Regions from separate parts of the Actinomadura sp. 6N118 genome, predicted to be linked through region 3. Evidence: riboswitches for the same ligand, from Rfam matches in the RefSeq annotation. Region 3 holds a riboswitch; each other region holds the start of a gene.
The links. A riboswitch is a leader RNA that binds a small molecule or an ion and turns the genes downstream of it on or off. The one in region 3 is predicted to bind cobalamin.
Positions count from the first base shown of each region.

Region 1: another riboswitch for cobalamin. It lies ahead of ACH34W_RS26475 (ribonucleoside-diphosphate reductase subunit alpha); the one in region 3 lies ahead of ACH34W_RS39695 (CbtB domain-containing protein).
Region 2: another riboswitch for cobalamin. It lies ahead of ACH34W_RS10235 (ABC transporter substrate-binding protein); the one in region 3 lies ahead of ACH34W_RS39695 (CbtB domain-containing protein).
Region 4: another riboswitch for cobalamin. It lies ahead of ACH34W_RS29110 (putative cobaltochelatase); the one in region 3 lies ahead of ACH34W_RS39695 (CbtB domain-containing protein).

Region 1 is NZ_JBIRAZ010000010.1:225,505-230,924, reverse strand. It holds gene ACH34W_RS26485 (YcnI family protein) at 1-199, opposite strand, end outside; gene ACH34W_RS26480 (MFS transporter) at 274-912, opposite strand; cobalamin riboswitch at 1,057-1,272, shown strand; gene ACH34W_RS26475 (ribonucleoside-diphosphate reductase subunit alpha) at 1,372-3,651, shown strand; gene ACH34W_RS26470 (ribonucleotide-diphosphate reductase subunit beta) at 3,675-4,670, shown strand; gene ACH34W_RS26465 (hypothetical protein) at 4,707-4,856, shown strand; gene ACH34W_RS26460 (hypothetical protein) at 4,944-5,420, opposite strand, start outside.
Region 2 is NZ_JBIRAZ010000003.1:537,748-543,167, reverse strand. It holds gene ACH34W_RS10245 (ABC transporter ATP-binding protein) at 1-23, opposite strand, end outside; gene ACH34W_RS10240 (FecCD family ABC transporter permease) at 20-1,057, opposite strand; gene ACH34W_RS10235 (ABC transporter substrate-binding protein) at 1,054-2,004, opposite strand; cobalamin riboswitch at 2,165-2,306, opposite strand; gene ACH34W_RS10230 (TetR/AcrR family transcriptional regulator) at 2,372-3,049, shown strand; gene ACH34W_RS10225 (VOC family protein) at 3,046-3,426, shown strand; gene ACH34W_RS10220 (LLM class F420-dependent oxidoreductase) at 3,416-4,327, opposite strand; gene ACH34W_RS10215 (ArgE/DapE family deacylase) at 4,393-5,420, opposite strand, start outside.
Region 3 is NZ_JBIRAZ010000020.1:8,444-13,863, forward strand. It holds gene ACH34W_RS39680 (response regulator) at 1-517, opposite strand, end outside; gene ACH34W_RS39685 (histidine kinase) at 514-2,493, opposite strand; gene ACH34W_RS39690 (hypothetical protein) at 2,648-3,004, shown strand; cobalamin riboswitch at 3,117-3,258, shown strand; gene ACH34W_RS39695 (CbtB domain-containing protein) at 3,288-3,512, shown strand; gene ACH34W_RS39700 (CbtA family protein) at 3,512-4,267, shown strand; gene ACH34W_RS39705 ((2Fe-2S)-binding protein) at 4,210-4,881, opposite strand; gene ACH34W_RS39710 (ROK family protein) at 4,881-5,420, opposite strand, start outside.
Region 4 is NZ_JBIRAZ010000012.1:34,748-40,167, forward strand. It holds gene ACH34W_RS29080 (LLM class F420-dependent oxidoreductase) at 1-158, opposite strand, end outside; gene ACH34W_RS29085 (DUF397 domain-containing protein) at 275-484, opposite strand; gene ACH34W_RS29090 (helix-turn-helix domain-containing protein) at 481-1,326, opposite strand; gene ACH34W_RS29095 (ATP-binding protein) at 1,613-2,083, shown strand; gene ACH34W_RS29100 (TetR/AcrR family transcriptional regulator) at 2,165-2,794, opposite strand; gene ACH34W_RS29105 (oxygenase MpaB family protein) at 2,804-3,640, opposite strand; cobalamin riboswitch at 3,745-3,891, shown strand; gene ACH34W_RS29110 (putative cobaltochelatase) at 3,971-5,420, shown strand, end outside.

The DNA of each region.
Region 1 (5,420 bases), on a different contig from region 3:
GATCGACCTGGACCTTGGTCGTGCCCGCGTTGTCCCGTTCGTTCGGTACGCGGAAGGCGACCTTGACGTATCCGCCCTGCTCGGCCTCGCGGGGGTTGACCGTGACGTGGGCGGACGCGGCGGTGGCAAGACCGAGGACCGAGACGAGGGCGAGGCCGGTGACGGCGGCGCCCTTGCGGGCGTGCAGCGATATGGACATGCGGAAGAGCTCCGTTCGAGCGGGTACGAGGAGAAGCCGGAGTGCCGGGGGCGGCGTCCGGTGACGTACGGCGCTCAGCTGTGCGCGAGCGCCCTCGAACGGTGCGGTGGACCGCGGCGTACGACCTCGTGCCGCAGCACGCGACCGGTAGGGCCGATGGGGACCGGCGCCCGTCGCACAGGGGTACGCACGGGTGGCGCCACGGGTTCAGCGGCGGCGAGGAGAACGGCGAACAGATCGCGGACGGGCCGTCCGACCTGCGCCGCGATCCGCCGGGTCAGCGCCCACGCGGTCCGTTCACCGCGCCGCAGCCACCAGGCCGAGATCACGGCGGCGACCACGTGCGCCAGCGTCATGCCCAGCCCGGAGCCGTGTGCCGGTTCGGACGCGGCCATGCCCGTCTGGACGTGGTGCTCGACCGGCGCCGACGCGTTCGCGAACAGGCTGTGCAGCACGAACTGCCCGCCCAGCAGGCCCCCCGTGATGGTCGCCAGCGAACGCTCGTGCCCGGCGAGCGCGCCCGCCACCACCAGCAACCCGGCGAACCCCACGATGATCGCCCAGGCCGGCACCTCGGCCGGAGACGTCAGGGAGTGCCCGATCGTGGCCAGCGTCAGGCAGACGGTGGTGAAGACCACCGCCCTGCCGAGGCGGAAGAACGGGCGTGGCGACATTGCGGGCCCATCGTGCCATCTCTCCCCGGTGATCTCCATGCCCCCTCCGGGTTCAGGGTGCGGCGTCCTGTGACACGCCCAACATGTTGGGTGTCGGCTTTGGTCACGACCAAGATGTAGGGTCTTGCCCGTGCTGGTTCGCCCCCGCCGTCGGGGGTGGACTGCGGCGAGATCACGCCGAGTCCCCGTGATCTCGCGGCAGGCCACCCTGTCGGCGGGGGCGTCGTAAGAGGGAACCCGGTGAAAATCCGGGACTGCCCCGCAGCGGTGAGCGGGAACGACCGCCGTCATCAAGCACTGGCCCGTCGAGACGGGCCGGGAAGCGACGGCCACTAGGCCGCACCTCATCAGGTGTGTTGCCCGCGAGTCCGAAGACCTGCCTGCATGAACTGTTGGTCCATGGCCTCGTGGGAGGGTCGCTGGACAGGTTGCGGCGGTCAGCCGTGCTCTTGTTCGCGTGCGCCCTTGACGAGGCGAGCTCGCGAGGGAAGAGAGCACGTGACACAGGAACTGATCGCTCCGCCGCGTATCGGCATCGACGCGGAGGTGGTCCGCGCGTGTGCGGGCTTGCCCGACACCGATCCGCAGCGTGTTCTGATCGCCATCCGGGCCGGTGACGACCTCGGCGCCGCTGGGTTGCGGGAGCTGGCGATCGGCGAGGCCGCCGCGCTGGTGGCCGTCGAACCCGCGTACTCCAAGGTGGCGGCGCGGCTGTTGAGCACACTGATCGCCGACGAGGCCGCAGACGAGGGCGTGCGGTCGTTCGCGGGCTCCGTGGCGGCCTCCCACTCCGAGGGCCTGCTGAACGACGCGACCGCCGAGTTCGTCGCCGTGCACGCCGAGGCGTTGAACGCCCTGATCGACGAGTCCGCGGACGATCGTTTCGAATACTTCGGGTTGCGCACGCTGTACGACCGGTATCTGCTGCGGCACCCGCGTTCGCGGCGCGTGCTGGAGCGGCCGCAGCACTTCCTTCTGCGCGTGGCCTGCGGGTTGTCCGACACCGTCGAGGAGGCCGCCGAGCTGTACGGCCTGCTCAGCACGTTGTCCTATCTGCCGAGCTCGCCGACGCTCTTCAACTCGGGCGCGCGCCGCTCCCAGCTGTCGTCCTGCTTCCTGCTCGACTCGCCGCGCGACGAGCTGGAGTCGATCTACGAGCGGTACGCGCAGGTGGCGCGGCTCAGCAAGTACGCGGGCGGCATCGGCATCTCGTGGACGAAGGTGCGGTCGCGCGGCTCGCTGATCCGTGGCACCAACGGTCACTCGAACGGCATCGTGCCGTGGTTGCGCACGCTCGACTCGTCGGTCGCCGCGGTCAACCAGGGCGGCCGGCGCAAGGGCGCGGCCTGTGTCTATCTGGAGCCGTGGCACGCCGACGTCGAGGAGTTCCTGGAGCTGCGCGACAACACCGGCGAGGAGGCCCGCCGCACCCACAACCTCAACCTCGCCAACTGGATCCCCGATGAGTTCATGCGCCGGGTCGAGGCGGACGCGGACTGGTCGCTGTTCGACCCCAAGGAGGTGCCCGAGCTCGCCGACCTGTGGGGCGCGGAGTTCGACACCGCCTACCGGGCCGCCGAGGCCGCGGGACGGTTCGTACGGAAGGTCCCGGCACGGCGCCTCTACGGCCGGATGATCCGGACGCTCGCCGAGACCGGGAACGGCTGGATGACGTTCAAGGACGCCGCCAACCGCGCCTGCAACCAGACCGCCGAGCCCGGCAATGTGGTCCACCTGTCCAATCTCTGCACCGAGATCATCGAGGTCACCAGCGACGGCGAGACCGCCGTGTGCAATCTCGGCTCGATCAATCTGGCCGCACACGCCGGGCCTGACGGCGTGGACTGGGAGCGGCTCCGCGCGACCGTCCGTACCGCCGTGCGCTTCCTCGACCGGACGATCGACCGCGGCTTCTACCCGACGGACGAGGCGGCGGGCGCCAACCGCAAGTGGCGTCCGGTCGGGCTCGGCGTGATGGGCCTCGCCGACGTCTTCTTCAAGCTGCGGCTGCCGTTCGACTCGGCCGAGGCGCGCGAGCTGTCCACGTCGATCGCTGAGGAGATCGCCCTGGCCGCGTACGGCGCGTCCGCCGACCTGGCCGCCGAGCATGGGCCGCTCCCCGCGTACGACCGGACGCGCACGGCACGTGGTCAGCTGCACGTCGACCACTTCCCCGATGCGACACCGCGCCGCAGGGCCGAATGGGAGGCGCTGCGCGCACGGATCGCCGAGACGGGACTGCGCAACTCGCTGCTGATCGCGATCGCGCCGACCGCCACGATCGCGTCCATCGCGGGCTGCTACGAGTGCGTCGAACCGCAGGTCTCCAACCTCTTCAAGCGCGAGACGCTGTCCGGCGAGTTCCTGCAGATCAACAACTACCTGGTCGCGGACCTCAAGAAGCTGGGTCTGTGGACGCCCGCCGTGCGCGACGCCGTCAAGCAGGCCAACGGCTCCGTCCAGGGCCTCGTTGACCTGCCCGCGTCCTACCGCGAGCTCTACCGCACCGCGTGGGAGCTGCCCCAGAAGGCGCTGATCGACCTGGCCGCGGCCCGTACCCCCTACATCGACCAGAGCCAGTCGCTGAACCTCTTCATGGAGACGCCGACCATCGGGAAGCTGTCCTCGATGTACGCCTACGCGTGGCGTGCGGGCCTCAAGACCACCTACTACCTGCGTTCACGTCCGGCCACCCGGATCACGCAGACCACCATCTCCGCGACCGAGGCGGTCGTGTGCTCTCTCGAAAATCCCGAAGCTTGCGAGGCCTGCCAGTGAGTGGGCGAACCGGAGAACACAGCATGCTGCTCGATCCCGGTATGGACCTGACGCTGCGGCCCATGCGTTACCCCGACTTCTACGAGCGCTATCGGGCCGCGATCCGCAACACCTGGACGGTGGAGGAGGTCGATCTCGCCACTGACCTCGCCGATCTGGCCCGGCTGACACCGGCTGAGCTGCATCTCGTCAACCGGCTGGTCGCGTTCTTCGCGACCGGTGACTCGATCGTGGCCAACAACCTCGTGCTCAACCTCTACAAGCACGTGAACGCGCCCGAGGCGCGGCTCTATCTGTCGCGGCAGCTGTTCGAGGAGGCCGTGCACGTCCAGTTCTACCTGACGTTGCTCGACACCTACCTGCCTGATCACGACGAACGCGTCAAGGCGTTCGCCGCCATCGAGCACATCCCCTCGATCCGGGCCAAAGCGGAGTTCTGCTTCCGCTGGATCGACTCGATCGGCAAGCTGGACGAGCTGCGCACGGCCGACGACCGGCGAGCCTTCCTGCTCAACCTGATCTGTTTCGCGGCGTGCATCGAGGGGCTGTTCTTCTACGGCGCGTTCGCCTACGTCTACTGGCTCCGGTCGCGCGGGCTGCTCAACGGGCTGGCCTCCGGCACCAACTGGGTCTTCCGGGACGAATCGATGCACATGGAGTTCGCGTTCTCGGTCGTCGACACTGTGCGGGCGGAGGAGCCGGGCCTCTTCGACACCCAGCTGAACGAGCAGGTCACGCGGATGCTGGAGGAGGCCGTCGAGGCCGAGATGGCGTTCGCGTACGACCTGTGCGGCGACGGCCTGCCGGGCATGGGGGCGACGGACATGCGCGCTTATCTGGAGTACGTCGCCGATCAGCGGCTGGCCCGGCTCGGCATGCCCGCGCGGTATGGGACGGCCAACCCGTTCGCGTTCATGGAACTGCAGGACGTGCAGGAGCTGTCGAACTTCTTCGAACGCCGGGTATCGGCGTACCAGATCGGTGTGGAGGGAATTGTGGCGTTCGACGAGGCCTTCTGAGGGTAGATCAGGTTCCAGGACTGCTAGGAGGACGATGTGGCTTCTCTCATGGCGAAGATCAAGGCTTGGATGCGAAGTCCTCAGGGCCAGCAGGCCCGCGCGAGGGCCGAGCGGATGGCCCGGGACCCCCGCAACAAGGCGAAGGCGCGCAGCGTGCTGGCCAAGTTCCGAGGCAAGCGCCACTAACGAACAAGCGCCACTGACGAAGTAGCAAACGTCACTGACCAAGAGGCAAGCGCCACTGACCAAATCTGCTGTCCGAACGGACTCCGGCTAGACCCAGATCGCCACGACGGTGGTCTCGGCGTGGATGAACCCGCCGCCGCGCTTCGCGATGCGCTGCGCGTCCTTCTGCCGTGGGGACACCGCGGTAGTGACGACCGCGTACCGGGAGCCGGATCCGACGTTGCCGTACCGCGCGCCGATCCGTTTGGGCACCGAGGCCGCCGTCACGAACCGCATGCCCGCGGCTTTGAGTTGCTGCTCGGCTGTCTCGGCCGCAGCCTTGTCCTTGAGCCGCAGCACGTGCACGCTCACCTGGGCCTTGCTCGGCGTGGTGAACGAGGCCTCGATGCGGCCGTCGCAGCCGAGCTTGGTCAGCAGCGCCCGCGTCGCCGCGTCGAGGGCCCCGGCCAGGCAGCCCGCGCTGCCCTCCAGCACCTTTTCGCCGGTCCGGTCATACGTCTCGGTGGTCTCGTTGATCCGCATCGTGAAGTGCCGCTCGTCCTCGAAGAACGTGGTCCAGGTGAA
Region 2 (5,420 bases), on a different contig from region 3:
AGGTCCCGTACCGCGATCGTCATGTGTCCACCTGCCTGCGGGTTGCGCGCAGGATGACCACGAAGAACGGCGCGCCCACGAACGCCGTCACCACGCCCAAGGGAAGCTCCCCGGGGGCGACGACCGTACGGGCGACGAGGTCGGCCAGCTCCAGGAACGCGGCGCCGAGCAGCAGCGAGAGCGGGAGCACCACGCGGTACGAGCCGCCCGCGAGCCGCCGCACGGCGTGCGGGACCACGATCCCGACGAACCCGATCAGGCCGCTGACCGCCACCGCGCACGCCGTGGCCAGCGACGCCGCGATGAGCACGATCAGCCGCACGCGCGCGGCCGACACACCCAGCGAGTTGGCCTCCTCCTCGCCGACGCTGAGCACGTCCAGCAGCCGCCCGTGCAGGAGCAGCACGACCGTCGAGACGAGCGCGTACGGGGCGATCATGGCGAGCGTGGGCCAGTCGGCCAGGCCCAGCCCGCCCAGGATCCACGAGAAGATCCGCTGCAGCTCCTCCGCGTTCGCCTGCTGCAGGAACGTCTGCACGGCGGCGAGGAAGTTCGACACCGCCACCCCGGCGAGCACGAGCGTGGCGGCGCCCGGCCCGTTCCCCCGGCCCGCCGTGCTCCCGAGCGCGTACGCCAGGAACACCCCGGAGATCGCGCCGACGAAGGCCGCGAGCGGGATCGCGAACGCCGGGTCGCCCGGGACCACCACGATCACCAGCGTGGCGCCGACCCCGGCCCCCGCGGCGGCGCCGAGCAGGTACGGGTCGGCGAGCGGGTTGCGGAAGACCCCCTGGTAACCGGCACCCGCGATGGCCAGCAGCCCGCCCACCATCGCGCCCAGCAACACCCGGGGCAGCCGCAACTCGAACAGCACGTTCCGCTCGACGGTGCTCAGTCCCGAGTCGGCGTCGACGAACGGCACCCGGTCGAGCAGCGCCTTCACGACGCCGGTCACCGGAAGGTCGGCCGCGCCCACCAAGAGGGCGGCGAGCATCGTCGCCGCCAGCACCGCGACGGCGCCGCCGAACTGAAGAGGCCGCAGCCGAGCCGGTGTCACGCGCCGGCGGACGCCTTCTGCACCGCGGCCCCGATGACCTTGACGAACTCGGGCAGGCGCGGGCCCCAGCGGGAGGCGATGTCGTCGTCGAGGGGGATCACGCTCTTGTCCTTGACGGCGGTGAGGTCCTGCCAGCCGCTCCGCTTGGCGACGGCTGCCTCGTTCTGCCCGCAGCACTTGGTGTCGGCCAGGAAGATGAGGTCAGGGTTGCTCTTGAGCAGGTATTCGCGGGACAGCTGCGGGTAGCCGCCGGCCGCCTTCTCGGCCTTATCGGCGACGTTGCTCAGCCCGAACAGCCCGTACACCTGGCCGATGAACGTCTTGGACGTCACGGTGTGGAGCTGGTTGTCGAGCTCGTGGTAGTAGCTGAGCTGCTTCCCGGCAGGCTTGCCTGCGGCGCCGGGCTTGGCCGCCGCGACGGCCTGCTGGATGCTCGTGCGCATGCCGTCGGTGAGCTTCTTGGCGTCGGCTGCGCGGCCGGTGGCCTGGCCCAGGTCGGTGATCTCGTCGTACGCCTCGTCCAGCTTGGTCGGCGCGGGCTCCAGCAGGACGGGGATCTTGACCTTGGTCAGCGCCTTCACGATGCCGTCCAGGTCGTCCGACAGCACCACCAGATCGGGCTTGTACCCGATGATCGCCTCGGCGTTGGGCTTGAAGCCCGAGAGCTTGGTCTTGGGCACCCCGGCCGGGAAGGTGGAGTACTCGTCGGCCGCGACGACCTGTTTGCCCGCGCCGATGGCGAAGAGCGTCTCGGTGTGGGTCGGGGACAGCGACACGATCCGCTTGGGCGTCGCGGGGATCGTGACCGCGCCGTTGGCAGCCTGGACGGTGACCGGTTTGCCCGCGGCGCCGGAGGCCTTGTCGCCGCCGGACTCGGTCGTGTCGCCGCACGCGGCGGCGGACAACGCCATCACACCGACCAGAACGGCGGCGCGCAGGGAACGCACGTGCCTCAGCGCGAGCCTCGGCGCAGGCCTCAGAGCGGGCCTCAGCGCGGGCCTCAGCGCGGGTTTCACTGCGGGTCTCGGTGCGGGTCGCAAGGGGGCCTCCAAGGCTGGCCGGAAGGCGTGACCCGTGGGAGACGGATCGCCCCTTCCGCGAGGGTCGAGTGTCATCGGCGCGTGCGGAGGCGACCTGGCTCGGCCGTTCGGGAGGGAATCCTCGAAGGGCATCACAGTTGCGGGACAGCGCCGGGATCACACCGGACTTCGCTCCATGACGCGCGTGAACCGCAACGTTAGCAGCAGCCGCCGGAGCCCCTCGTCACGGCCTCGAGCTTGACGGAGTGAGTACTCACTCCGTAGCCTCCCCGGCATGGTGGAACGACCGACCCGCCGCCGCGCGCCCGGCATGAGCCCCGAGCAACGCCGCGAGATGATCATCCGGACCGCGCTGCCGCTGGTCGCCGAGCACGGCACCGCCGTGACCACCGGCCAGATCGCGCGCGCCGCCGGCATCGGCGAGGCGACGATCTTCCGCGTGTTCGCCGACAAGGACGCACTGCTGGACGCCTGCGTCGCCGAGGCCCTGCGCGCCGACCACGTTCTGGCGGAGCTCGCCGACATCTCCCTCGACCAGCCCCTGCCCGCACGGCTCCGCGAGGCCGCCGCCGCGATGGAGGCCTACATCGAACGTCTGGGCCTGGTCATCGGCGCCCTGCACGCCACCGGCCGCCACGACCGAGGCCGCCACGACCGAGGCCGTCACGCCGGCGGCGGAGCGGAGGGCCCCGGGGGGTCTGGGGAGTCGGCACCCCAGAGCGACACGGCCGCCCTCGATCGCGACTCGGCCATGAGGTCGACCGTGGAGGCGCTGACGGAGCTGTTCGAGCCAGAACGCGACGTGCTGCGGCTGCCTCCGGAGCAGATCGCGGCCATGTTCATGGGCCTGGTCTTCGGCCGTGCCCGTCCGCCCGCACAACCCGTCCCGTCCCTGGAGGAGACGCTCCAGGTGTTCCTGTACGGGGCGCTCGCCGAAGGAGAACGAGCATGACGATCAGCCTCAACCACACCATCGTCCCGGCCGCCGACAACGAGGAGGCCGCCCGCTTCTTCGCCGCCGTCATGGGCCTGGAGTTCACGGGCCCCCACCCGTACGCCCCGCACTTCGTCCCCATCAAGGTGAACGACGGGCTCACGCTCGACTTCGTGTCCGCGCCGGACGAGCCGGGCCACCATCTGGCGTTCGATGTCGACCCGGCCACGTTCGACGCCGTCCTGGCACGCCTCCGCGAACGGGGCGCGCCCTTCGGCGACCATCCGGCTCATCCTGACAACGGCCGTGTCGACGGGAACCACCCCTTGGGCGCCAAGGGGATCTACTTCGCCGACATGACCGGCAACCTCTACGAGGTCATCGCTACCGATTGAGCGACTTGAGGAAGTCACGGGTGCGGGCGGCCTCGTCGCGCGGCAGGAACTCGCCCGCCACGAAGTCGGTGACACCGGCCTTGGCGAGCTCGTCGAGCTTGGCGCCGACCGTGTCCTCGTCGCCCACGATGGCCAGGTCGGCCGGGCCGTCCGCGCCCTCCCGGTCCATCATCGCCCGGTAGGACGGCAGCGTCCCGTACACCTCGAACGCCTTGGCCGCCCGCTCCTTCGCCGCCGCGACGTCGCCCGTGACGCCCACCGGCAGCACGCACACGATCCGCGGCGCCGGGCGTCCCGCGGCCTGCGCCGCCGCCGTGATCGTCGGTGCGATGTGCTCGCGCACGGTCGTCGGCCCCGTCATCCACAGGATGGTGCCGTCGGCCCGTTCGGCGGCGAGCCCCAGCATCTTGGGCCCGAGCGCGGCCAGCAGGACGGGCACCCGGCCCTCGTTCGGCACCGACAGCGCGACCTGCGCCTGGACCGTCTCGCCGCTGAACGAGGCCGGCTGCCCGTCCAGCAGCGGCAGCAGCACCGACAGGTACTCGTCCATGTGCCGCAAGGGCCGCCCGAAGTCGTAGCCGAACATGTCCTCGATGACGACCTTGTGCGAGAGCCCGATGCCGAGCGTCAGCCGCCCCGACCCCAGCGCGAGCGCGGTCGTGCGGGACTGCTGCGCGAGCGTCGCCGGGTGGCGCGGGTAGGTCGGTACCACGGCGGTGCCGAGCTCGATCCCGGGTACCTGGCTGCCGGCGACGGCCAGCGCCGTGAGTGCGTCCAGGCCGAAGATGTTCGACAACCATGCGGAGGTGAACCCGTCGTCGGCCGCCCGCCGCACGTCGTCGGTCAGCTTGACCAGCGCCTCCGGGCCGGAACGTTCTCGCAACGACACGCCGATACGCACAAGGACCTCCTCGGTTGCACGAATGAACTATCCGATCCTGTCACACGCCGCATCGACGCCGTCGCTCAGGAGGTCCCGCAGTGGTCGACGGCGAGCAGGGCCAGCGTCTGTGCGGCGGTGGCCACCTCGTCGATCGACACGCATTCGTCCGGAGCGTGCATGCGGTCGATGTCGCCCGGGCCGTACTGCACGGTCGGGATACCGCCGAGCCCGGTGAGGAGGCGCAGATCGCTGCCGTAAGGGGCACCCCACGACGCGGGCGCCGCGCCCGTCACCGCGATGTGCGCCTCGGTGAGGCGGCTGAGCAACCCGCCGTCCTCCTCGGGCAGGCGGCCCGAGGCGAAGCTGCCTCCCCACCACTCGACCTGCACCGGATGTTGCGACAACCAGCCGTCGGAGGCACACGCCTCGGCGACCGCCTGTTCCAGCGCGTGCCGGGCGGCGCGGGTGTCCTCGCCGAGCGCGACGCCGAGGCGGCCCTCGGCCACCAGATCGCCCGGGACGGTGGACGACCAGTCGCCCGCCTGCACGGTGCCGATCTCGATCGCGTACGGGATGGTCCAGCGGCGCATCAGCGGGTCGACCTCGGTGTTGCGCCCCGCCTCCAGGGCGCGCAGCGCGGCGAAGACCGGCCAGAACTTCTCGATCGCGCTCACACCGGAGTCGCGCTGGGCGGCATGGGCCGACCGGCCCGGGACACGCAGCCGGAACGTCAGGGCACCCGCGTTGGCGGGGACCAGCTCCAGACCGGTCGGCTCGGGGATCACGCACGCGTCGGCGCGCCAGCCCCGGCGCAGCAAGGAGTACGTGCCGAGGCCGCCGTCCTCCTCGCCCGCCACGCACGCGACGAGCACGTCGCCGCGCAGCCGGACGGGCAGGCGGCGCAACGCCCGCACCGCGAACAGCGCGGCGACGAGACCGCCCTTCATGTCGCAGGCTCCACGCCCGTACACCAGGCCGCCCTGGACGCGCCCGCTGAACGGATCGTCGCTCCAACTGGAGAGTTCGCCGGGCGGCACGACGTCGACATGCCCGTTCAGCATCAGCGAGCGGCCGCCACCCACCCCGGGGAGCCGCCCGACCAGCCCCATCG
Region 3 (5,420 bases):
GGGCGATCTCGCCGTTCGGGCGCCCGGCCGCGATCAGGTCGAGGACCTCCCGCTCCCGCTCGGTGAGCTCCGGGAACGGCTCGGCTGCGGCCGGCGCGGGCGCGGCGAAGAAGGCCCGTACCCGCCGTGCCACGCCCGGCCCGAAGATGGCCTCACCGGCCGCGACCGCCCGGATGGCCCGCGCGATCTCGTCCTGCTGGGCGCCCTTGAGCAGGTAGCCGGCGGCACCCGCCCGCATCGCCGCGAACACCGAGTCGTCGTCCTCGTACATGGTCAGCATCAGCACCGCCACGCCGGGCGCGGCCCGCGTCACCTCGCGCGTCGCCTCGATGCCGTCCAGGCCGGGCATCTGGATGTCCATGACCAGCACGTCCGGCCGGTGGGTCACGGCCTCGCGCACCGCCGCGTGCCCGTCCCCGGCCTCGCCGACCACGCTGAGCCCCTCGATCGACCCGAGCAGGGCACGCAGTCCGCCGCGCACCACCGGATGATCGTCCGCCAGCACGATTCTGATCATGATGTCCCCAGGGGAAGGACGGCGGTCACGCGGCCGCCGCCGGGACCCGGACCCGCAGTGCATGTGCCGCCCAGCTCGGCGGCCCGTTCCCGCATGGACGACAGTCCCACGCCCGGCCGCCACTCACCAGCGCCGTCACCGCCGTCGTCGGCCACCTCGACGTGCAGCCGCCCGTCGGCGTGGATGCGGACCTCGACGCGCCCGGCGCCGGAGTGCCGCACCGCGTTGGTCATGGCCTCGGCCGTGATCCGGTACGCGGCGGCCTCGACCGCCGCGGGCAGCTCCGGCAACGGTGGTATCTCGACACGGACGGCAAGGCCGGCGCGGTCGAGCTGGGCCGCGCGCTGCCGGACCGCGCCCGCCAGCCCGAGGTCGTCCAGCGCGGGCGGGCGCAGGTCGTACACCAGCCGCCGGATGTCCTCGATCGCGTGCGTGGTCTCGGCACGCAGCTCGGCGACCAGCCCGCGGGCGGCGCCCGGATCGGCGGCGAGCAGGTTGCCCGCCGCGTCCGCCTTGTAGACGACACCGGTGAGCACCGGCCCGAGCCCGTCGTGCAGGTCGCGGCGCAGCCGCCGCCGCTCCTCCTCACGGGCGACGACGAGGGCCTCGCGGGAACGTTGCAGCTCGTCCGACAGCCGGACGGCGTGCACCGCGACCGAGAGCGGGGCCGCGAGCAGCTCCAGCACCGCCCGGTCGGGAGCACCCAGCCGCCTCTCCCCCTGGCGGAGGCCGACGACCAGCTCCCCCACCCGTTCTCCGGCGTATGTGAGCGGGATCGTGTGCAAGAGCTCCGGCGCGGTGCCCGACGCGGCCATCTCGGTGTCGTGCGCGCGCAACGCCGCGAACGGCATGCGCAGCGCCTCCCGGACGGCCTCCAGCACGCCCGGCAGGCCGGTGTCGAGCCGCGCCCCCACCCGGGACACCGCCCGGACGGGATCGGCACGGTCTCCGTACAGCACCCGGTCCACGGCCCGCTGGAGCCGTACACGCACAGGATTGAACCCCACGGCGATCGCCACGGTGGCGAGGGCCGAGCTGCCGAGTCCCACCTCGCGGCGCATCACCGTGTCGAACATCGCGACCAGCCCGACGTACGCGGCGAGCACGCCGGCGGTCAGCAGCACGTACAAGACGGTCCGCGAGACGACGAGCCGGATGTCCAGCAGCCGGTGCCGGATGATCGCCACCGTCATGGCGGCCGGGACGAGCGGGATCGCCAGCAACACGTAGATCGGCGCGGCCTGGAACACCCCCCACGGCACCAGGACGATGACGACCAGCAGCACCGCCTGCGTCAGCCAGAGCAGCTGGCGGCGCAGGGTCTCGTCACCGCGCCGGTAGCGGACCGCCAGCGAGACCAGCCCGGTGAGCATCGCGGCGAGCTCGGTCAGCTCCGCCACCGTCCAGAGCGGCACCAGGTCGTCGTGGGCGGCGAGCGTCAGGTAGCCGGGGTGACCGGGAACGAGCCCCTCCGGATCAGAACCCATCGAGACGACGAACAGCGGAGCGGTCGCGACCGTGGCCCACATCAGCCGCCGGAACACCGGGCCTGCCGGGCGGCCGTCCGGAAAGAGCTGGAGGATCAGGGGCAGGCACAGCCCGATCGACCACGGCCACGCGTACATGGCGACGGTCAGCAGCGTGCGCACGAGCCACTCCGGCCAGCCCGCCTCCACGCCGTGCTCGGCCACCGGGGCCAGCCCGGCCGTGACGGCATGCCCGATTCCGTCCGCCAGGAGCAGCCAGCCGAGGGGGTTGCGCGGCCGGTGCCAGGCGATCAGGAGACCGCACAACGCGAACGACAGCCCGATCGCGGAATTCGACACGACGAAGGTGTCCAGGGCGTGCGTGTAGCCCCGGCCGCTTCCCGCGCTGACGGCGATCGCGGCGATCACACCGGCGGCGGCGAGGACGAACAAGCCGACTGCGAGCGGGCGGGTGGGGGCGGTGCGCGCGGCGCGCCAGGTGGCGTCCATGCGCTCATGATGCGGCCGGTCACCCCTCCCTGTCCTGGGTGTACGGCCCCAGACCGCCCGGGATCACCTCCTGGCCGCGCGGCACCGTGCCCCCTGCCGTCCGGGTGTCCGGGGGCCGCACGCTGAGGCCACCTCAGTACGGAAGGGATCTCCCATGAAGTCCACCGCGTTCACCATCGGCCTTGTGCTCGCCGCCCTGCTCGGGATCGGCGACCTCGCCACCGGCGCGCTCGACGGGCCTCCCCCCGAGGTCGTCGTGATCACCACCATCCTCGGCGTCGTCACCCTCGCCGGCGTGGTGCACGCCTGGCGAGGTGGCCGCGCCGGTCTGTGGGCCGTCGTGGTCACCCGAGCCCTCTCCGGCCTGGGCGCCGTGCCGGGCCTCCTGGTCGACGACACCACGGGGGCGGTGAAGGGCGTCATCGTCGTGGGGCTGGTCCTGACGTTCGTCACGCTGGCCTTGATCGTTCCCGGTCTGCGCCGGGCGCCGGCCAGTTCGGCCGCCGCGTGACGATACGCGCCATCAGATGGGAGCTCCGTCTTCACCGGCCGTACGGGGGCGCGGTGAAGGCGGCGCTCCGTCTTTGTCACCCTTTGCCCACTTGACGTGCACCTTGGCGAAGGAGACGCTCTCCAGGACAAGTTCACAAGCGAGGCGGCAGTGCGCAGGAACCTGGTGCGATTCCAGGACGGTCCCGCCACTGTGTCCGATAGGCCCTCCGGGGTCCCGGAAGTCAGGAACTGACCTGCCGTCCTCCCGTCACCGGGGCGAGTGCACCCCGTGAGGAGACCCCATGGCCCAGTCAGCCGTACCTGCGACGCAAGTCCAGACGCCGCCCGTTCCGCTGCGCGTCCCCGTCCGCGAGATCCTGCCGTGGGCGGTCTTCGCCGCCGTGCTGGGCCTCGTCCTCATCTACTTCATCGGTGCCGAACAGGGCGCCACCTCGCTGTTCAGCGGCACCTGGGTGCACGAGTTCACGCACGACGGCCGGCACCTTCTCGGGTTCCCCTGCCACTGATGATGCGCTCTCTTCTCATCCGCGGCATGCTCGCCGGGCTCGCCGCGGCGGCGCTCGCGCTCGTGATCGCCTGGATCTACGGTGAACCGCAGGTGGGGCACGCCATCTCGTTCGAGGAGGCGCAGGCCGCCGCGCACCACCACGGCGGCGAGGCCGAGGTGGTCAGCCGCACCGTCCAGAAGACCACCGGCCTGATCACGGCGATGGTGGTCTACGGCGTGGCTGTCGGCGGGCTCTTCGCCATCGCGTTCGCGTTCGCGTACGGCAGGATCGGTGCTCTCGGCGCCCGCGCGACGGCGGCGCTGGTCGCCCTCGGCGGCTTCGTGGCCGTCGTGGTCGTGCCGTTCCTGAAGTACCCGCCCACACCCCCGGCGGTCGGCAATCCGGACACGATCGGCGGCCGGACGGCGCTCTACTTCGGCGTGGTGGCGCTCGGCGTGCTGGCAACCGCCGCCGCGGTGATCGTCCAGCGCCGGCTGCTGCCGAGGCTCGGGATCTGGAACGCGACGATCGCGGCCACCGTGGGCTTCGCCGTCGTGGTCGGGGTCGTCTACCGGCTCACACCCAAGCCGGACGCGGTCGCCGACGGTTTCCCGGCCACCGTGTTGTGGGACTTCCGGATCGCCTCGCTGGGGATCCAGGTGGTGCTGTGGGCGACGTTGGGCCTGCTCTTCGGGGCCCTCACCGAGCGCGCCTTTCAACGAGTCAGGAGCACGCAGTCACCGCACATCTCGCCGCCGGGCGGGACGCGGTAGTAGAGGCAGCAGCTGCGTCGCACGAAGCCCCGGCCCTGTTCGAACGAGCCCGTGCCGGTGAGCGGGTCACGGGAGAACAGATCCCGGACGAGGGTGTTCAGCGGCGCGGCCAGGTCCGGCCGGAGCGTTCCAGCGCGGAGCGTTCCGGCCAGGGCCGACGCCGCGTTCCCCCAGAGAAGCCCGTCGGCCAGGCGTACGACCTGGAGCATCGTCTCGCGCAACGGCTGGAGCTGGCCGGTCACGACCGTCTCGTAGAGGCGGTCCGCCGACCGGGGCCACCCCGAGGGTTGGGCCAGCCAGAGCGCGATCGGCGCCCCTGGGGCCCATCGCCAGTGGAGACTCGACAGGTCGGGTACGGCGCCCAGCGCCGCGGCGGCCACCACGGGCGACCAGAGGCGGGATGCCAGGCCCTGGAAGAGGATCGAGGCCGCCACGCGGCGCTCGTCCGTGCCGAGCCGCTGGGCGTACGCGTCGATGAGCCCGAGCAGGCGGTCCGGATCCTTCTCGGGCAGCGGGCGCCAAGTCGGGTCGGCCTCCTCGGCCGGGTCGGTGACGATCTCGAAGTACGGGCCCAGTTCCGCGGCCGCACGGATCGCCGCGATCACGTCCGTCATCAGCCGACCGCCGGTTCGCCGACGGCGCGGTTGAAGACGATGTCGATGGCGGTGGACAGCCCGGTGGCGAGCGCGCCGAGCACGGTGGCCTCCTCGGCCAGCACCGACGGCTCGATCGGCGGCGGATCGAGCGGGGTCATGTCGGTCAGCCGCTCGCGTACGGCGTCCAGGAGCACATCCACCCCGTGCTGGCCCAGCCCGCCCCCGATGATCACCAGCTCGGGGTCGAGCAGCGCGATGACGCTGGCCAGCGCCCGGGCGATGTTGCCCGCCTCGTAGCGCACCGCCTCCAGCGCGATCGGGTCGCCCGCCCGCGCCGCGTCGTACACCTTCTTGACCGTCGGGCGCCCGGGCATGCCGAGCCTGCGTGCGGTGGCGACGAGCCCGGCGGCTGACAGCACGCTCTCGAGCATGCCGTGCCGCCGCGCACCCGGCGTGTGGGTAAGGGGATCGCTCTCACCGAACGGCAGGAACGCCACCTCGCCCGCTGCGCCCCGGGACCCGCGGAACAGCTTGCCCTCCAGGACGATGCCCATCCC
Region 4 (5,420 bases), on a different contig from region 3:
TACCAGGTCAGCGGGGTGAAGGCATCCGAGCCGTACGCCTCCGCGGTGAAGACCGAGTCGTACCCGAGCCGCTCGGCCGCCAGCACGGTCTCGGTCTGGTCGTCGGGGTCGCGCTGCCAGTAGCCGACGTTGATGCCGAGCTTGAGTTCTGCGGTCACGGGTCACCCTCCGGGATTCGGGAACGCACCGGCGATACTAGAACACGTTCTAGTATCGCCGGAAGGGTGACCCTGGCGGACAGGTGATTGGGCCGGTGGTCGGACTCGAGGTCGGGCTAGGAGATCATGCTGCGGAACGCGATCCATCCGGTGGCCGAGAAGACCAGCGCGGGACCCTCGGGGTCCTTGGAGTCGCGGACAGCCCGGCGGCCGCCGGACAGCGCGGCGATCTCGACACACTGGTCGCCGCTTCCGCTGTGAGAGGACTTGTGCCAGGTGGCATTGGCGAGTTCGGTGGACGCCTGGTTCACGTGCTGCTGGTTCACGTGCTGCCGCTCCTTGCTGCCTCGTGGAGGAGGCGTGCGGACTCCTCCGGGGAGAGGGCCAGGGCGGTGACGCGGTCGAATCTGGCCCTATGTTGGGCTATTGCCTCCGCGCTTTCGAGATAAACGTCACCCATAGTGCCCTCTACGTAGGCGATATCAGGGTCGGCGGGGTCCGGGAACGACAGGATCGTGAAACGGCCGTCCAGCCCGGCGTGCTCGCCCGCGCTGCGCGGGAGCACATGGATCGTCACCTGGGGGCGCCGGGTCGACTCGGCGAGCGATTCGAGCTGCGCTGTCATGACGCTCTGCCCGCCGATCGGGCGGTAGAGGATCGCCTCGTCCAGGATGACGTCGAGGCGCGGCGCGCTGGCGCGGTTGAGGAGGGCCTGCCGGGCCTTGCGGGCGGCGATGCGGCGTTCGATCTCGGTACTGTTCGGGAGCATCCGGCCGGCGGTGATGACCGCGCGGGCATAGTCCTCCGTCTGCAGCAGACCATGGACGAGCTGGGCGTCCCACGAGCAGATCTGAGACGCCTCGTCCTCCAGTGCCACGTAACTGCCGGCGAAGACGTCCGCGTAGGCGGTCCACCAGCCGCGCTGGCCGGCCTCCTTGGCGAGGTTGATGTAGGCGTCGCGGTCGGGGCTGGGCACGCCGTACAGATCGAGGATGTCGGCGATGTCGCCGTGCCGTGGCCTGGTCTGCCCCGTTTCCAGTCGCGAGACCGTGGCCCGCGACCAGCCGAGCCGGTCGGCCACGTCCTGCAGGGTGAGTCCCTGCTCGTCCCGCATCCTGCGAAGCTCCCGTGCAAGCCGGCGGCCGCGCACCGTGGGCCGGTAGGTCATAGAGGTGAGAGTCCCGTATCCGGACGGTCCAGTACAACGTGATTGCGGAAGCCGGTAAGAGCAATCTCGCGAAGAGAGTTGCGGGGATGAGAATCTCACGCGACGCTGAAAACGTGACCGTTCGGGGACGGAAAGTAACGGAGCAGTACGTGGCCGCGCAATTCGGAACGTAACCGCGGGAGGACCCGTGAAGGCTTCGCCTGAGTTCACGGACGATGATACGGAGCTCCCTGGATGGGTCTGGGCGCTCCCACGTGGCCCTGGATGTGCTGGATACGCGCGGTCGGTGCTGGCCGAAGCGCTCACCACCTTCGGGGTCGACCGGGGCATGGTCGGTGACGCCCAGCTGATGGTGAGCGAGCTGGTGACCAACGCGCATCAGCACGCGGCCGATTACGGGCCGCACGAGCTCTGGCTCTATCTGGGTGAACGATCGGGTGCCCGGATCGCTCCCACCACGGCGTCCCCGCCGGCCGTGCGCGAGGTCCGCTGCGCCGTCTTCGACGGCCATGCCGACGCGCGCCTGCCCGGCTATTCATGGACGTCCGGCGACTGCGGCCGCGGCCTCAGCATCGTCCGTGAGCTGTCCGAGGGCCGCTGGGGGGTGCTCCACACCCTCTCCCGGCTGGGTCCTCCGGTCCCTGGCAAGGCGGTCTGGTTCGCGGTCCCCGTGCCCGCCGCCGCAGCCACGTTCCTGAGCCCGTCGGGCCCGACGACTTCGTCAGACGACGCCCCACCCCAGCCGGGCGTCGCCTGAGGCAGCCGGTTGTCGGCTGAGCTAGGCGTTGGCTGGGCTGAGTGTCGGCTGTGGCGGGCGCTGCCTGGCGGTGGGTCGGGCTCAGGCCCGTTCTACCGCGGGTGCGATTTCTCTGACGAGGACGAGCAGCGAGCCGGCCAGCAACTTGTGGACCTGGGCGCGGCTGAGCGTCTTCTCCTGGAGCCACTGCCGGGTCGCGACTTCGGCCAGCCCGGAGTACGTGCGGAGGACGGCGCGCAGGGTGTCGGTCGGTTCAGGGACGTGGAGCAACGTGAGCATGTGCTCGACGGTGGCGTCGCGGGTCTTGTTGACGATGCGCCGGAGCTCCGGGTCCTGGCCGAAGCCTTCCGCGTCGAGAGCGGCGAGCCAGGTGTCGGCGTTGGACTCGGCTGCGTCCAGGAACAGGTGGACGCACAGGTCGACCGTCTCTTCCAGCGGCAGCGTGGGGTCGGCAGGCGGGGCCTGCCCGGCGTAGCTGACCGTGAGCCCGCGCACGACCTCCAGGAAGAGCTCACGTTTCGTGCCGAAGTAGTAGTGGATCAGCCCGCGCTGGACACCTGCCTCGCGTGCGATCGCGGCGGTGGAGACGTCGGCGTACGGGACTTCCGTGAACATCCGGCGTGCCACACCGAGGATCTGGTCGCGCCGTTCATCCCTGGGAAGCCGCTGATAGCCCGCCCTGGAGGGACGGCGTGAAGACGGAGAGGGCACGCAGGCAGCCTATGCCGCCCGGCGCCGGCCTTGCCCGAAGAGCCGCAGAGGCCGTTCCCGGGCCACGAGATAGTCGGTGGGGCGGTGCCGTACGGACGCGGGCACGACCTTGGACGCCGTCTTGTTGGCCTCGACGAGCGAGGCGAACGCGAGGGACCGTGACCGGCTCCACGGGATGCCCAGCTCACGCCGCAGCGAGCGTGGCAGGAGCGCTCCGGCGGCGAGCAGGTTGAGCTGGAGGTACGCGGGGCCGAGCGGCCAGGGCATGGGCAGCCTGCGGCGGGTGTCGAGCAGCTTGGCCGAGACGGTGGTCGGGCGCAGTTCCTCCCGGACGACCCGGTCGAAGTAAGCGCGGAAGTCTTCGTAGACGACAGGGCAGTGGCCTTCGGGTACCCCGCACGCGTACGCGATCAGCTTCTGCTCCTGGTAGAAGCGTTCGCGTTCGCCCGACGGCAGCCGTCCGAACGTGCGCTGGTAGAGATCGAGCCCGTTGTGCACCAGCGTCGCCCAGACCCAGAGCAGGAGGTCGGGGTCCAGGGCGCGGTAGCGGACACCCTCGTCCGAGACGCCGCTGACACGTTCGTGCATGCGGCGCAGCTTGACGGATTGGCGGGCGGAGACCTCGGGCTCGGCGAACGAGAGCTTGAGCATGATGTCGGCCGTCCGCCACAGCCGGGCGAACGGGTCGTTCTCGAAGTCGGAGTACTGCTCGACCCCCGCGGCCACGAGCGGGTGGGTCACCTGCAGGAGGAGGGTCGGAGCGGCGCCGAGGCCGAGCACCGGCTCGCGCATGACCGTCCAGGAGACGTCGCCTGGACGGAACGGGAGTCCACCGGTTCGTCGCATGACACCAGTAGAGCACGTTATTGGCATACCGCCAATAGGCCTGTCACCCCACCGCGACTTGGGCGGTCCCCGAGGGTGTGCGATCCTTGCCTGCGACGGACGCGGAGGAACCCGGTGCGGCTGGGCCGACTCGATCGGCGCCAATTCCGGGGCTGTCCCGCAACTGTGACCAGGGGAGTTCCCTCTCCGCGCGCCACGGCGGCAACGCTGGAAGGCTGAGGGGGAATGTTGATCCGGGAGCCAGGAGACTCCGACCGTCGGATGAGACCGCCACGGGCGTGGACACCCGAGGGAAGGACGATGTGGCATGCCGCTCTGTCTGATGTGCCGATGAGCCGCCGCGGGAACGCCGGCGCCCGGTACCCGTTCTCCGCCGTCGTCGGCATGGACGATCTCAAACTGGCCCTTCTCGTCAACGCGGTGTCGCCCGGTGTGGGCGGCGTGCTGGTGCGCGGCGAGAAGGGCACCGCGAAGTCCACGATCGTGCGCGCTCTGGCCGGGCTGCTGCCGCCGGTCGGCGTCGTGCCGGGCTGCCGCTTCTCCTGTGACCCGGGCGATCCCGATCCGGAGTGCCCCGACGGCCCGCACGCCGGCGACCCGGCGGAGCGCAGGCCCGCGCGGCTGGTGGAGCTGCCGGTCGGCGCGTCGGAGGACCGGCTCACCGGCTCCCTCGACATCGAACGGGCGCTGACCGAGGGCGTGAAGGCCTTCGAACCCGGCCTCCTCGCAGCGGCGCATCGCGGCGTGCTCTACGTCGACGAGGTCAACCTGCTGCACGACCATCTCGTCGACCTGCTCCTCGACGCCGCCGCGATGGGCGAGTCGTACGTCGAACGCGAGGGCGTCTCCGTACGGCACGCGGCGCGGTTCCTCCTCGTCGGCACCATGAACCCGGAGGAGGGCGAGCTGCGGCCGCAACTGCTCGACCGGTTCGGGCTGACGGTCGAGGTGGCGGCCACGCGTGATCCCGATGAGCGTGCCGAGGTCGTCCGGCGCCGGTTGCGGTTCGAGGACGACCCGGCGGGCTTCGCTGCGGGCTGGGCCGAGGCCGAGGCCGCGCTGGCCGGACGGATCGCTGCCGCGCAGAGCAGGCTCGCGGGGGTCGAGCTGACCGACGCCGCCCTCCGTCAGATCACCGCCGTGTGCGCCGCGTTCGAGGTGGACGGCCTGCGCGCCGACCTCGTGACCGCCCGCGCCGCGATCGCGCTGGCCGCCTGGCACGACCGGACAGAGGTCACCTCCGAGGACGTACGGACGGCCGCGCGTCTCGCCCTGCCGCATCGGCGCCGCCGCGACCCGTTCGACGCCCCCGGCCTGGACAGGCAGAAGCTCGACGATGTCCTCGAAGAGCACGGCGAGCACGGCGAGCCGGAGCCCCCGGATGACGATCCAGGAGGGCCCGGCGATGGGCCTCCTCCTCAGGACGGCGACGGTCCCGTCCCGCCGCAGGCGTCCGGAAGCGAGCACGAGCAACAGCAGCCGAACGGACAGGCTCCGGCACCGTCGCCGTCGGAGTCACCGGCACCGTCAGAGGCACCGGCACCGTCTGCGGCCCCGAGTGAGCCCGCTCCCGCCGACGCCGCGTACAAGCCCCGGCTCTTCACCGTTCCCGGGACAGGCATGGGTGCGCCCGGCCGCCGTTCCAAGGCACGGAGCCCGTACGGCCGCGTCTCAGGCGCGCAGCCCGGATCGCGCGGCCTGCACCTCGCCGCGACCCTGCGCGCCGCCGCGCCGCACCAGCACGCGCGTGGCCGCAGCGGCCCCGGGCTGGTCGTCACCG